Regions from separate parts of the Ensifer sp. EB106-05-01-XG146 genome, predicted to be linked through region 1. Evidence: predicted binding sites of a transcription regulator. Region 1 holds the regulator's gene; each other region holds the start of a gene.
What was found. The regulator LexA, encoded in region 1, represses DNA repair genes until DNA is damaged. The targets are predictions, from matches to a motif close to TGTTCNNNNTGTGTTCNG.

Region 1 (3,270 bases):
AACCCAAGGCGCAAGGTGACCCCGCCGTCGAATACCGACGAGATGAAGCAGGAGCCCTCCATCGAGGTGTCGGAAGCAACGGTCCAGCCGTCGACATCCTTCCACTTGATGATTTCGGACTCCTCAGCCGCGGCCGATCCCGCGGCGATCAGACAGCTTACCAATCCGACCAGCAATCTACGCATGCAAAACCCCCGTTTGCCCGCATTTTGATAGGTCCCCGCATCGCTGTCGAGGGTGCCTAGCCGATCCCAGGCAATATTTTAGGAATATTCACCTCTCCGCGGCAAGCGGACTGCCCATCACATGGCGAAAGGATCTTTCGATGACTTGGTCTGGCCGCCGCCGGCAAAGGGATCGTTGTTCGGCGCATTGCCACCGGCGCCCGCAAAGGGATCGTTCGCCGCTCCCTGATCGCCATTCGGGATCAAGGCGCTCACCGCCTCCTGGCACTTGAACATCTCGCTTACCGCCTTCATCGAATCACGCAGGCTGAGGCTCGCGACGACGCGCCCCTCGAAGGCCAGCGCCAAGGTGTTCTTGCGAACGAACTCGGTAAAGAAGTCGGTGTTGGAAAAGTTGACGACAAGGGCCTTGGCGCCGGTCAGATCAACACCGAACGCAACGGCCGGCCACTGACGACCACGGTCGAGCTGCAAGGCAACATCGTATTCCCGCTGCGGCTCGATGGATTTCCATTCGGCATTGCCGATCGAAAGAAACGCCAGGTTCGTCGATCCCCGCGGATAAAAGCCGATACGAAGGATAGCGCCGGCGTCATAGCTCGTCGCCGCGTAACACGAGCCTCCCAGGGAAGGATCGGATCCCACCGTCCAGGCGTTGATCCGTTTCCAGATATTCGAACGCCCTTCTTCGGCAGACGCCGCTCCAGCCGTGAGCAACAGGCCGAGCACCACCAACGACAATCTATGCATGCAACCACCCCACTTTCCACGCAAAGTTATCTTTTTTTAGAGGCCTGTCGAGACGGTGAAGGCCCTTCCCCGCAGGGATTTTTGCGCGCCCCAGGCCCGATGCGAAAGCTGGCAGCTCCGATGCATTCTCCGCGCCGGTCCATGAAGAACGGCCGAGACGAGGTTGAGATGGAGCGGCTGGCGCAAATCAGCCACAGCCTGCGGGCAAAGAGCTGTTGAACATGGCAGAGTGATCGCCATGCTTGCTGGACTTCGGAACGAAAGCGCGGTTCACATCGTTTACCAACCCGTAGTCCCACCCCTTCATCAAGTGGACGATCACCGTGCTTGCCGCCCTGCTTCTCGCTTCGATAGTCGCATCGCCCAATATGCCTGACGTCAAGCTCAGTGCCGCGACGGTGGATGAACTCCAGACCGATTTCGAACGGGCCGTGCCGTGCCATCAGATCGATGGACGCAATGTTTGGAAGGGCGCGCTCGCGTTCTACATCCAGTCCTTCGTTTATGACGGCGATACGCCCGTTGCGACCGATGCGGCCGACGCAGTGCTTCCGGAAGACAACAGCGCCGAAACGGTGAAGGAGTTCGAAGACGCCTGCTCGGCCTCGCAAGCGACTTAAGTCTCTCCGCGAAGAGAGCCGCGATTCGTTCGAATCACGCGCGCGACCGGCCTGCCCGGCGCTGTTTTGGGACGCAACCGTCGCCGAAAACCGCCCCGCTCCCGCAAAAGTGACCAATCGCCCCCACAGAAGCAGCCAATTGCCTGAATTCACGGAATTTTAGGCACTTGCGGAACACATATGGAACAGATAGTGTCTGTTCTTGATTTGTTTCACGCCTCTGGAGCGACGTGCCATGCTGACCCGCAAGCAACAGGAATTGCTTCTGTTCATCCACGAACGCATGAAGGAGTCGGGCGTACCGCCGTCTTTCGATGAAATGAAGGATGCGCTCGACCTGGCGTCGAAGTCCGGCATTCACCGTTTGATCACGGCGCTCGAAGAGCGCGGGTTCATTCGCCGGTTGCCGAACCGGGCGCGCGCGCTCGAAGTCATCAAGCTTCCGGAAGCCTACGCCGCCGGCCAGCAACAGCCGCGCAGAGGCTTCTCGCCGAGCGTGATCGAGGGCAGCCTCGGAAAGCCGCCGGCCGCCGCTCCTGCCACGCCGAAGCCGGCGCCGGTCGCCGAAAGCACGTCTGTTTCCGTCCCGGTGATGGGCCGCATCGCTGCCGGCGTGCCGATCTCGGCGATCCAGAACAACACCCATGACATTACCGTTCCGCTCGACATGATCGGCAGCGGCGAGCATTACGCCCTCGAAGTAAAGGGCGATTCGATGATCGAGGCCGGCATCTTCGATGGCGACACGGTGATCATCCGCAACGGCAACTCGGCCAATCCCGGCGACATCATCGTGGCGCTCGTGGACGACGAGGAAGCGACGCTGAAGCGCTTCCGTCGCAAGGGCGCGTCGATTGCGCTCGAAGCGGCCAACCCCGCCTACGAGACGCGCATTTTCGGACCGGATCGCGTGAAAATCCAGGGCAAGCTCGTCGGGCTGATCCGCCGCTACCATTGAATTCCAGGCAGAACGCCGAATCAAAAGAGCCTCGCCACTGAAAGTGGCGAGGCTCTTTCCATTTAAGGCGACCTGAAATCCAGATCGCTTATTCGTGGATCGTGTATTCGCCGAGTTCGCAGAGATCCTGCGTGTCCTCGGTCGTATCGAGGGCCGAGCCTTCCTCGAATTCGAATCGCATGTCGTATTTGCAGACGTCCCGCCCGTCGGCAATGGTGATCTCCATGCTCTCGCCGGGGTTCAGGACCTGCCGACCGAAAACATCGTCTTCCCATTCATTGACGCCGACCGGCGACGTATAGAAATTCGTCAGTACCGCGCCGGTGTTGTTCTTCAGCTGGAAAACCAGGTCGTCCGCGCGCGCCTCCATAGCGGTCGCCGCAAAACACGCCAACGCCGTCAGGATCAGTCTCTTTTTCATTGATGCCATTGCCTCCGTTCTTAATGTTGACGGACGCTACCGATGCGGTTGATCTCAGCGGAGTCATCGTTCCCCCTCTACCGAATTCACCGAAGCGATAAGATCCGACGGAGGCATAGGAGACGTGGCTTGCGCGGACGTGTCGCGAATTTTACCGCGCTGCCCTAAGGCAGAACGCCAAACCAAATTTAACGAGGTGAGATTTTTGGAGGCCTCGCCCGGAATTGAACCGGGGTACAAGGATTTGCAGTCCTCTGCGTCACCACTCCGCCACGAGGCCTCACAGCTCGGATAACCAAGCGTTGGCGCGGATTTAGAATGATTGCAGAAAAACCG
Region 2 (3,270 bases), on a different contig from region 1:
GCATAAGCGACAGTTTGCGACCGAGCGGATCGGCGGGCGAGAGCGGCTCGCCCTCGCGCCTGTCGAGGCGCCAAAGCGCGCGATAAAGGAGCGCCAAGCGTTCTGGTGCTGAATGCCAGATTACGGACTGCGCCAAAGTCATGAAGGCTTGAGGAACGCGTGCTGCGTGCTCGCCTGGAGTCTCCGGGAGAAAGGCCCTGTCGAACAGGCCGCCCGCGCTGTTCCAGTCAATTTGGTCGGGGGCGATCCGGTGGCTGATAGCGCGCCTGGCGGCATTTCGCCAGGCATCAAAAGTTCCCTTGTCCGGAAGTGAGACCCCGTAAGTCATAGAAGCTGAAGTTGCTTTGGCGGGGGCGCCAGGCGCGCGCGCAGATCGCTGCTGTCCGTCAAACCGCCGGGGCTCCAGCCGGGCAGGGCAACGAAGGGGCGAGCCTTGCGTGTCAGCGCTCCCATTCGAGCGAGATCCTCGACACGGAGGCGGCGATTGCGTCGCGCGGTGATGATGCGGTCGACCACGCGCGTCCCAAATCCCGGCACGCGCAGAAGCGTATCGCGGGAGGCGAGGTTGACGTCGACCGGAAAGAATTGCCGGTTCTGCAGCGCCCATGCCGTCTTCGGATCGAGCTCCAGATCCAGAAAGCCTCCTTGCGTGCCGGTCGCGATCTCGTCGGTCGTAAAGCCATAAAATCGCAGAAGCCAGTCGGCCTGATAGAGCCGGTGCTCCCGAACAAGCGGTGGCTGAACCAGGGGAAGCGCAGAGGAAGCGTCCGGGATCGGTGAGAACGCCGAATAGTAAACGCGCCGCAGCTTGTAACCGCTATAAAGCCGGGTTGCGCAGGACAGGATGGCGGTATCGTCGGCGCCGTCAGCGCCGACAATTATCTGCGTGCTCTGGCCGGCAGGGGCAAAGCGTTGCGGCTTGCGGCCGGTGTGGGTCTTGTCTTGCGCGGCTTCACCTTCCAGCCGAACCTGTGCCATGGCGGCACGAATGGTTTCCGGCCGCTTCTCCGGCGCGAACTTCCTTACGCTCGAATCCCTTGGCAGTTCGACATTTATTGACAACCGGTCGGCCCAAAGGCCGGCCTCACGAATGAGCTCAGCCTGTGCGTCGGGGATGGTCTTGAGGTGAATGTAGCCTTTAAAACCGTGGACTTCTCTCAGCGTTCGGGCAATGCGGACCATATCGGCCATGGTCTGGTCAGGCGAGCGGATGATACCGGAGGAGAGAAACAAGCCTTCAATGTAGTTGCGTCGGTAAAACTCGAGCGTCAATGATACCACTTCTTCGACGCTAAACCGCGCGCGCTCGACATTGGAACTGACGCGATTGATGCAATAGGCACAGTCGAAGATGCAGAAGTTCGTCATCAGGATCTTTAATAGCGATATGCATCGCCCATCTGGCGTGTAGGCATGGCAAATACCGCTCCCACCGGAAGATCCTATTCCTCCTTTGCGTGAATCTCGCTTCTCGCCACCGCTCGAGGCGCATGAGGCGTCGTACTTGGCTGCGTCCGATAGGATCGCCAGCTTCTTTCCAAGTGCCATGGGTGTCATGACGCGACTTTAGATGTTCATGTTATGTTCGTCAAGGTTTCGCGGGGAGCCGCAGGCGAATGTCGAAAGATGAACGGTCGCTGTGTTCCGCTTCCAGTATCGCAGCTTTCAATCAAGAACGCTTTCCCTGGTCGCTTCAGAATTTTCAGTCGCGGCTGATCCATCCCGCATTCCATCCGTATTCAATTGGGTTGATAAATGAAGAAAGATGTGATGCTCAAAAAAACTGCCGGTCACCCCACTATTAAACGCGGCAACATCGGAGTTCTCCTGGTCAATCTCGGCACGCCTGATGGCACCGACTACACCTCGATGCGCCGCTACCTGAAGGAGTTTCTGACCGACCGCCGGGTGATCGAGTGGTCGCGACTGTTCTGGTACCCGATCCTGTTCGGCATCGTGCTCAACACCCGCCCCGGCAAGGTCGGCAAGGCCTATGAGACGATCTGGAACAGGGACTTGAACGAAAGCTACCTCCGGACCTACACCCGCAACCAGTCCGAACTGATGGCGAAGTCCTTCGCCGACCAGCCTAACGTCATCGTCGACTGGGGCATGCGCTACGGCCAGCCGTCGATCGCCTCGCGCATGGACGCACTGCAGAAGGCCGGCTGTGAACGCATTCTCGTCTTCCCGCTCTATCCGCAATATGCCGCCGCCACCACCGCCACCGTTAATGACAAGGCCTTCGAGGCGCTTCTGAAGATGCGCTGGCAGCCGGCACTGCGCACCGTTCCGCCCTACCACGACGATCCCGTCTACATCGACGCTCTGGCAACCTCGATCGAGCGTCACCTGGCGACGCTCGACTGGGAGCCGGAGGTGGTTCTGACCTCCTTCCACGGCATTCCGAAGAGCTATTTCGACAAGGGCGATCCCTACTACTGCCAGTGCCAGAAGACCGCGCGGCTTTTGCGCGAAAAGCTCGGCTGGTCGAAGGAGAAGCTGCAGGTCACCTTCCAGTCGCGCTTCGGGCCTGAGGAATGGCTGCAGCCCTATACCGACAAGACGGTCGAAAAACTTGCGCAGGACGGTGTCAAGCGCATTTCCGTCCTCAACCCGGGCTTCGTCTCCGACTGTCTGGAAACGTTGGAAGAGATCGCCGAGCAGGCGGCCGAAAGCTTCCATCACAATGGCGGCGAGAAGTTCACCCACATCCCCTGCCTGAACGACAGCGCCGAAGGCATGGCCGTGCTCGAACACGTCGTGCGCCGGGAGCTTGCCGGCTGGCTACAGGGAACCGGCAAGAATAACGGCTAAGGCACCCCAAATTCATTCGGATTGCCTTTGCAGACGTCCAAGCAGCAAGGCGATGTCTTCCTGGATGTCCAGGCATATTTCGCGATACCGTCTAAGGTCTTGCTCAGGAGACTGTTTCCTCAAAAGTTCGTCGACCCTCATCGCGGCAAGCGCGTAGGTCTCGAAAAGAAGATCGAATTGCTCGCCGTCCAGAGCGCCTAGCTGTTCACGATGACGAGGCAACGCAAGGGCGACGCGGGCTCTCCCGATCTTAGCCAAAGATGTCTTCATGGAGCTAGCGGCCGAGCACATTTGAGCTGTCCAGAGCGTTGCATGCGTCAAAGCGAGAACACCTATTGCCTTCGCGCCAACGCCATCAATTGAGGAACCAGATCGCGAAATTCAGTACAGCCGCAAAGGAGACCCACGCTGCGAGCGGCAAGAGGCAAAGTGCCGCTTTCTTGTCGAGGCGCC
Region 3 (3,270 bases), 2.0 Mb from region 1:
TCGAGATCTTCGTGCACCGCCTGCAGGCGTTCGCGGAAGAGACCCGCGACGCGACGCGGCTCGTTGAGCGGCGAGGACGTGCCGGCGGCGATGCGAAAGACCGCACCGTCGACGCGGAAAAGCAGCAGTTCGAACAGGCGCCCGCCCTCGCCGCGCTTCTCCAGTTCCGGTTTCAGCCGCAACGCCAGTTCTTCCGTCAGGCCCAAAATATCGTCTTCACCCTGGACCGGCTCGCCGAGCCGCCGCTCTGCCGAAAGGGCAGCGACGGGCAACCGTGGCGACAGCGGCTCGTCCTCGCGCCCGAGCGCCTGGTCGAGACGCAGAAGCAGGGTTGCGCCGAACCGGCGGGCGAGCGGTGCGCGCGGCGCCTCGATCAGGTCGCCGATCTGCTTGAGCCCGACCCGGCCGAGTGTTTCGATCGTTTCCTGCGGCAGCCGCAGCGCCGCCATCGGCAAGGGTGCCAGCGCTCGCGCCGCCTCGTCCTCGGCAAGGATAGCGTCGGAGCCGAAACGCGCCACCGCCCAGGAGAGCCCGGCGGACGAAGAGATCGCCGCCCGGGCCTCGACCCCCAGATGAAAGAGGCGAGCGAGCAGATCGTCGAGCAGCGCTTTTTCCCCGCCGAGAAGATGGGCGCAGCCGGTGATGTCGAGAAAGAGGCCGCTGTCGCCGTCGAGCGCGACGAGCGGCGTGTAGCGGCAACACCAGTCCGCCAGCCCTGCAAGCAGCGCCCGGTCGGCGGCGGGATCGGCCGGCAGCACGTCGATCTCGGGACACATGGCCCGCGCTTCGGCGACACCCTGGCCGATATGAAACCCACGCCTTTCAGCGAAACCATCGAGCGCAACGAGACGCATTGCGCTCTTCACCTTGTCGGCGAAGACGACGGGCGGATGCTCAGGACGCCCGCGGGAAAGCCACGAGTTCCCCCAGCGCTTGCGCGCGACCCGATCGGCCGGAAGATGCGGAAAGGTGAGCGACAGAATGCGCTGGTTCTGGATCTGCCGCAGCAGCGGCTGGTAGGGGCTCGACGGGGTAAAGGCGGCGGTCATGGGGGTTCCACTCCAGGAAGAAGCCGAGCGGCGCAGGAGCCCTGCTCTTCTCGGCAATGACGTGAAAGACGGGATGGCCGATGCTGCCGCGAAGCATCGATCCATCCGGTAGCGGTCGCTCGCGCGCCGGCGCCGGCTCGACGAGGAAGCGGAAGAAGGCGCTGCTCGCCTCCTCGTGTCCGGATTGGCGCAGAAGCAGAAGGGGGACGTGGCCAGCGCGCGAGCGCACATGCAGGCGTCGGCTCTCGCTGAGTGCCAGGGCGGCCGGGTTGCCGCGAATTTCAAGGATGACGGCACAGAAGCTCGGCACGGAAAGCGCGGCCTCGGCGATCCAGAGCGCATCCTTTATCGTGCGTGGCAGGCTGAAGACGAGGCCGCGGACATCGAGACCAAAGGCCTTCAGACCCAACCCATAGGGCATGCCCGCCTCGGTGGAAGCCATCGACTGGCTGATCCAGAGAACGGGGGCGGCCGGCTCGCCCTTTTCAAGCCGCGCCCGTTGACAGAGCACGCTGAGTGCTGCGGCAAAACCGGCGGCTGCACCGGCATCGCGCGTCTCGGCATTGCGGATTTCCGTCATGCCTTCGAGCGGCAGGCCGCCTTCGAGAAGGTCGTCCAGATCGGGAACGCCGAGCGCCAGCGCCTTGCGGCCAGGCTCGTCTTCTTCCCGTTGACGGAAGCCGCCGGGATCGGCCGCCTTGGCGGCGCGCACGACGCCCGGAAGCCGACGGTTTTCGATCCTGGCTATGGTTTCTCGGAGCGAAAGTACCGTCTCCCGCTGCACGGCTGTGTCGGCCATGACGGTCAACTCCCATCAGAATGTTCATGTTATGTTCTATTAGATTCCAGAGCTTCCTAAATGAGTCAACAGCCAATTCTAAGAATTTATTCCTGTCTCTGTGGTCAAGGAATTCAACACTCGAAAAACAAAGGCAAAATCGCTATATGGAGGGCAACAAGGAGTGCCTATGGCCCGCATTGACCAGACCGATGATTGGCGGGAACGCCACGCACCGACGCTTACCACTTTCGAGCAGCTTGCGCTGGAGGCCTATGGCCACCTGCCGCAGGAATTCCGCCAGCTGACGACCGACCTTATCATCGAAGTTGCCGACTTCCCGAGCGACGACGTTTTCGAGGACATGGCGCTGGAAACGCCTTTCGACCTGCTCGGCCTCTTCGAAGGCCGCGGCATCAGCGAACGCTTCACCATGGAAACCGGCCAGTTTCCGAACCGCATCACCCTCTACCGCCGCCCAATCATCGACTATTGGGCGGAGAACGAGGAGACGCTGGGTGACATCATCACCCACGTGCTGATCCACGAGATCGGCCACCATTTCGGCCTCTCCGACGACGACATGGAACGGATCGAGGCCAGCGTCGAGCACGTCGGCGGCTGACACTTCATTTGCCTATCATCGCGCGGTGAGGGCCGCCCCTCATCCGCACGGTGAGGAAGCCTCTCATCCGCCTGCCGGCACCTTCTCCCCGCAGGCGGGGCGAAGGAAACTCGCGATACGCATCCCAATCGGAGCACGACCGATTCCAGAAAGCAGGCCTCACACGCCGATTGTGAGCATCAACCGCGTCCCCTCGCCCCGCCTGCAGGGAGAGGTTAGTCCTCGGGCTAAACCCGAGGAGAGGGGCAAACCTGCGCGACGGCAAACAGCCTCGACTACTGCTCCGACAGCTTGATATCCGGGGTGTATTCCTTGCCTTCGACCTCCTTCACCACCGCCTGGCCGCACTGCATGTGCTGCGTGTCGGCATTGAAAGCATAGGTGGGCGAGCCATGCAGGCTCCAGCCCTGGTTTAGCGCCGCCGTCACCTTGTGGCAGAAGGAAGCGTCGTCAGGGCCGGTCAGGAAGCGGAAGAGTTTCAAGATCTTGTCTTTCGTTTTTCGATGAGGTCCGCCTTGGCGGCAAGCGTGACGGCCTGGTCGAGGTGCAGCCGCTCGACCATCCGCCCGCTGAGGTTGATGACGCCCTTGCCGGCGTTTTCGGGCAGCGCGAAGGCGGCGATGATCGCGCGCGCCTCGTCGACGGCGATCTGATCGACGCCGAAGCGCTCGTTCGCCGGGCCGATCTGCGCTGGATGGATCAGCATTTTGCCGTCATAACCCATGTCGCGGCCCTGCCGGCATTCCTCGTCGAAACCGGCACCATCGCGGAAATCGTTGAACACGGCGTCGATGACATCGAGCCCGCCGCCGCGCGCG

Region 2: a site for LexA is predicted at 1,572-1,589, ahead of AC3WVQ_RS34945 (putative DNA modification/repair radical SAM protein). Genes of this name have one in related genera too.
Region 3: a site for LexA is predicted at 1,870-1,887, ahead of AC3WVQ_RS17380 (ImuA family protein). Genes of this name have one in related genera too.

Annotation. Positions count from the first base shown of each region.
Region 1 is NZ_JBYTDX010000001.1:1,499,322-1,502,591, reverse strand. It holds gene AC3WVQ_RS07450 (hypothetical protein) at 1-176, opposite strand, end outside; gene AC3WVQ_RS07445 (hypothetical protein) at 303-920, opposite strand; gene AC3WVQ_RS07440 (hypothetical protein) at 1,259-1,555, shown strand; gene lexA (transcriptional repressor LexA) at 1,791-2,513, shown strand; gene AC3WVQ_RS07430 (hypothetical protein) at 2,602-2,943, opposite strand; tRNA gene AC3WVQ_RS07425 (tRNA-Cys) at 3,141-3,214, opposite strand.
Region 2 is NZ_JBYTDX010000003.1:1,321,200-1,324,469, reverse strand. It holds gene AC3WVQ_RS34950 (UdgX family uracil-DNA binding protein) at 1-328, opposite strand, end outside; gene AC3WVQ_RS34945 (putative DNA modification/repair radical SAM protein) at 325-1,548, opposite strand; gene hemH (ferrochelatase) at 1,771-2,817, shown strand; gene AC3WVQ_RS34935 (hypothetical protein) at 2,830-3,075, opposite strand; gene AC3WVQ_RS34930 (TspO/MBR family protein) at 3,173-3,270, opposite strand, start outside.
Region 3 is NZ_JBYTDX010000001.1:3,508,967-3,512,236, forward strand. It holds gene AC3WVQ_RS17375 (Y-family DNA polymerase) at 1-1,010, opposite strand, end outside; gene AC3WVQ_RS17380 (ImuA family protein) at 895-1,848, opposite strand; gene AC3WVQ_RS17385 (metallopeptidase family protein) at 2,018-2,452, shown strand; gene AC3WVQ_RS17390 (DUF1737 domain-containing protein) at 2,728-2,934, opposite strand; gene AC3WVQ_RS17395 (HpcH/HpaI aldolase/citrate lyase family protein) at 2,931-3,270, opposite strand, start outside.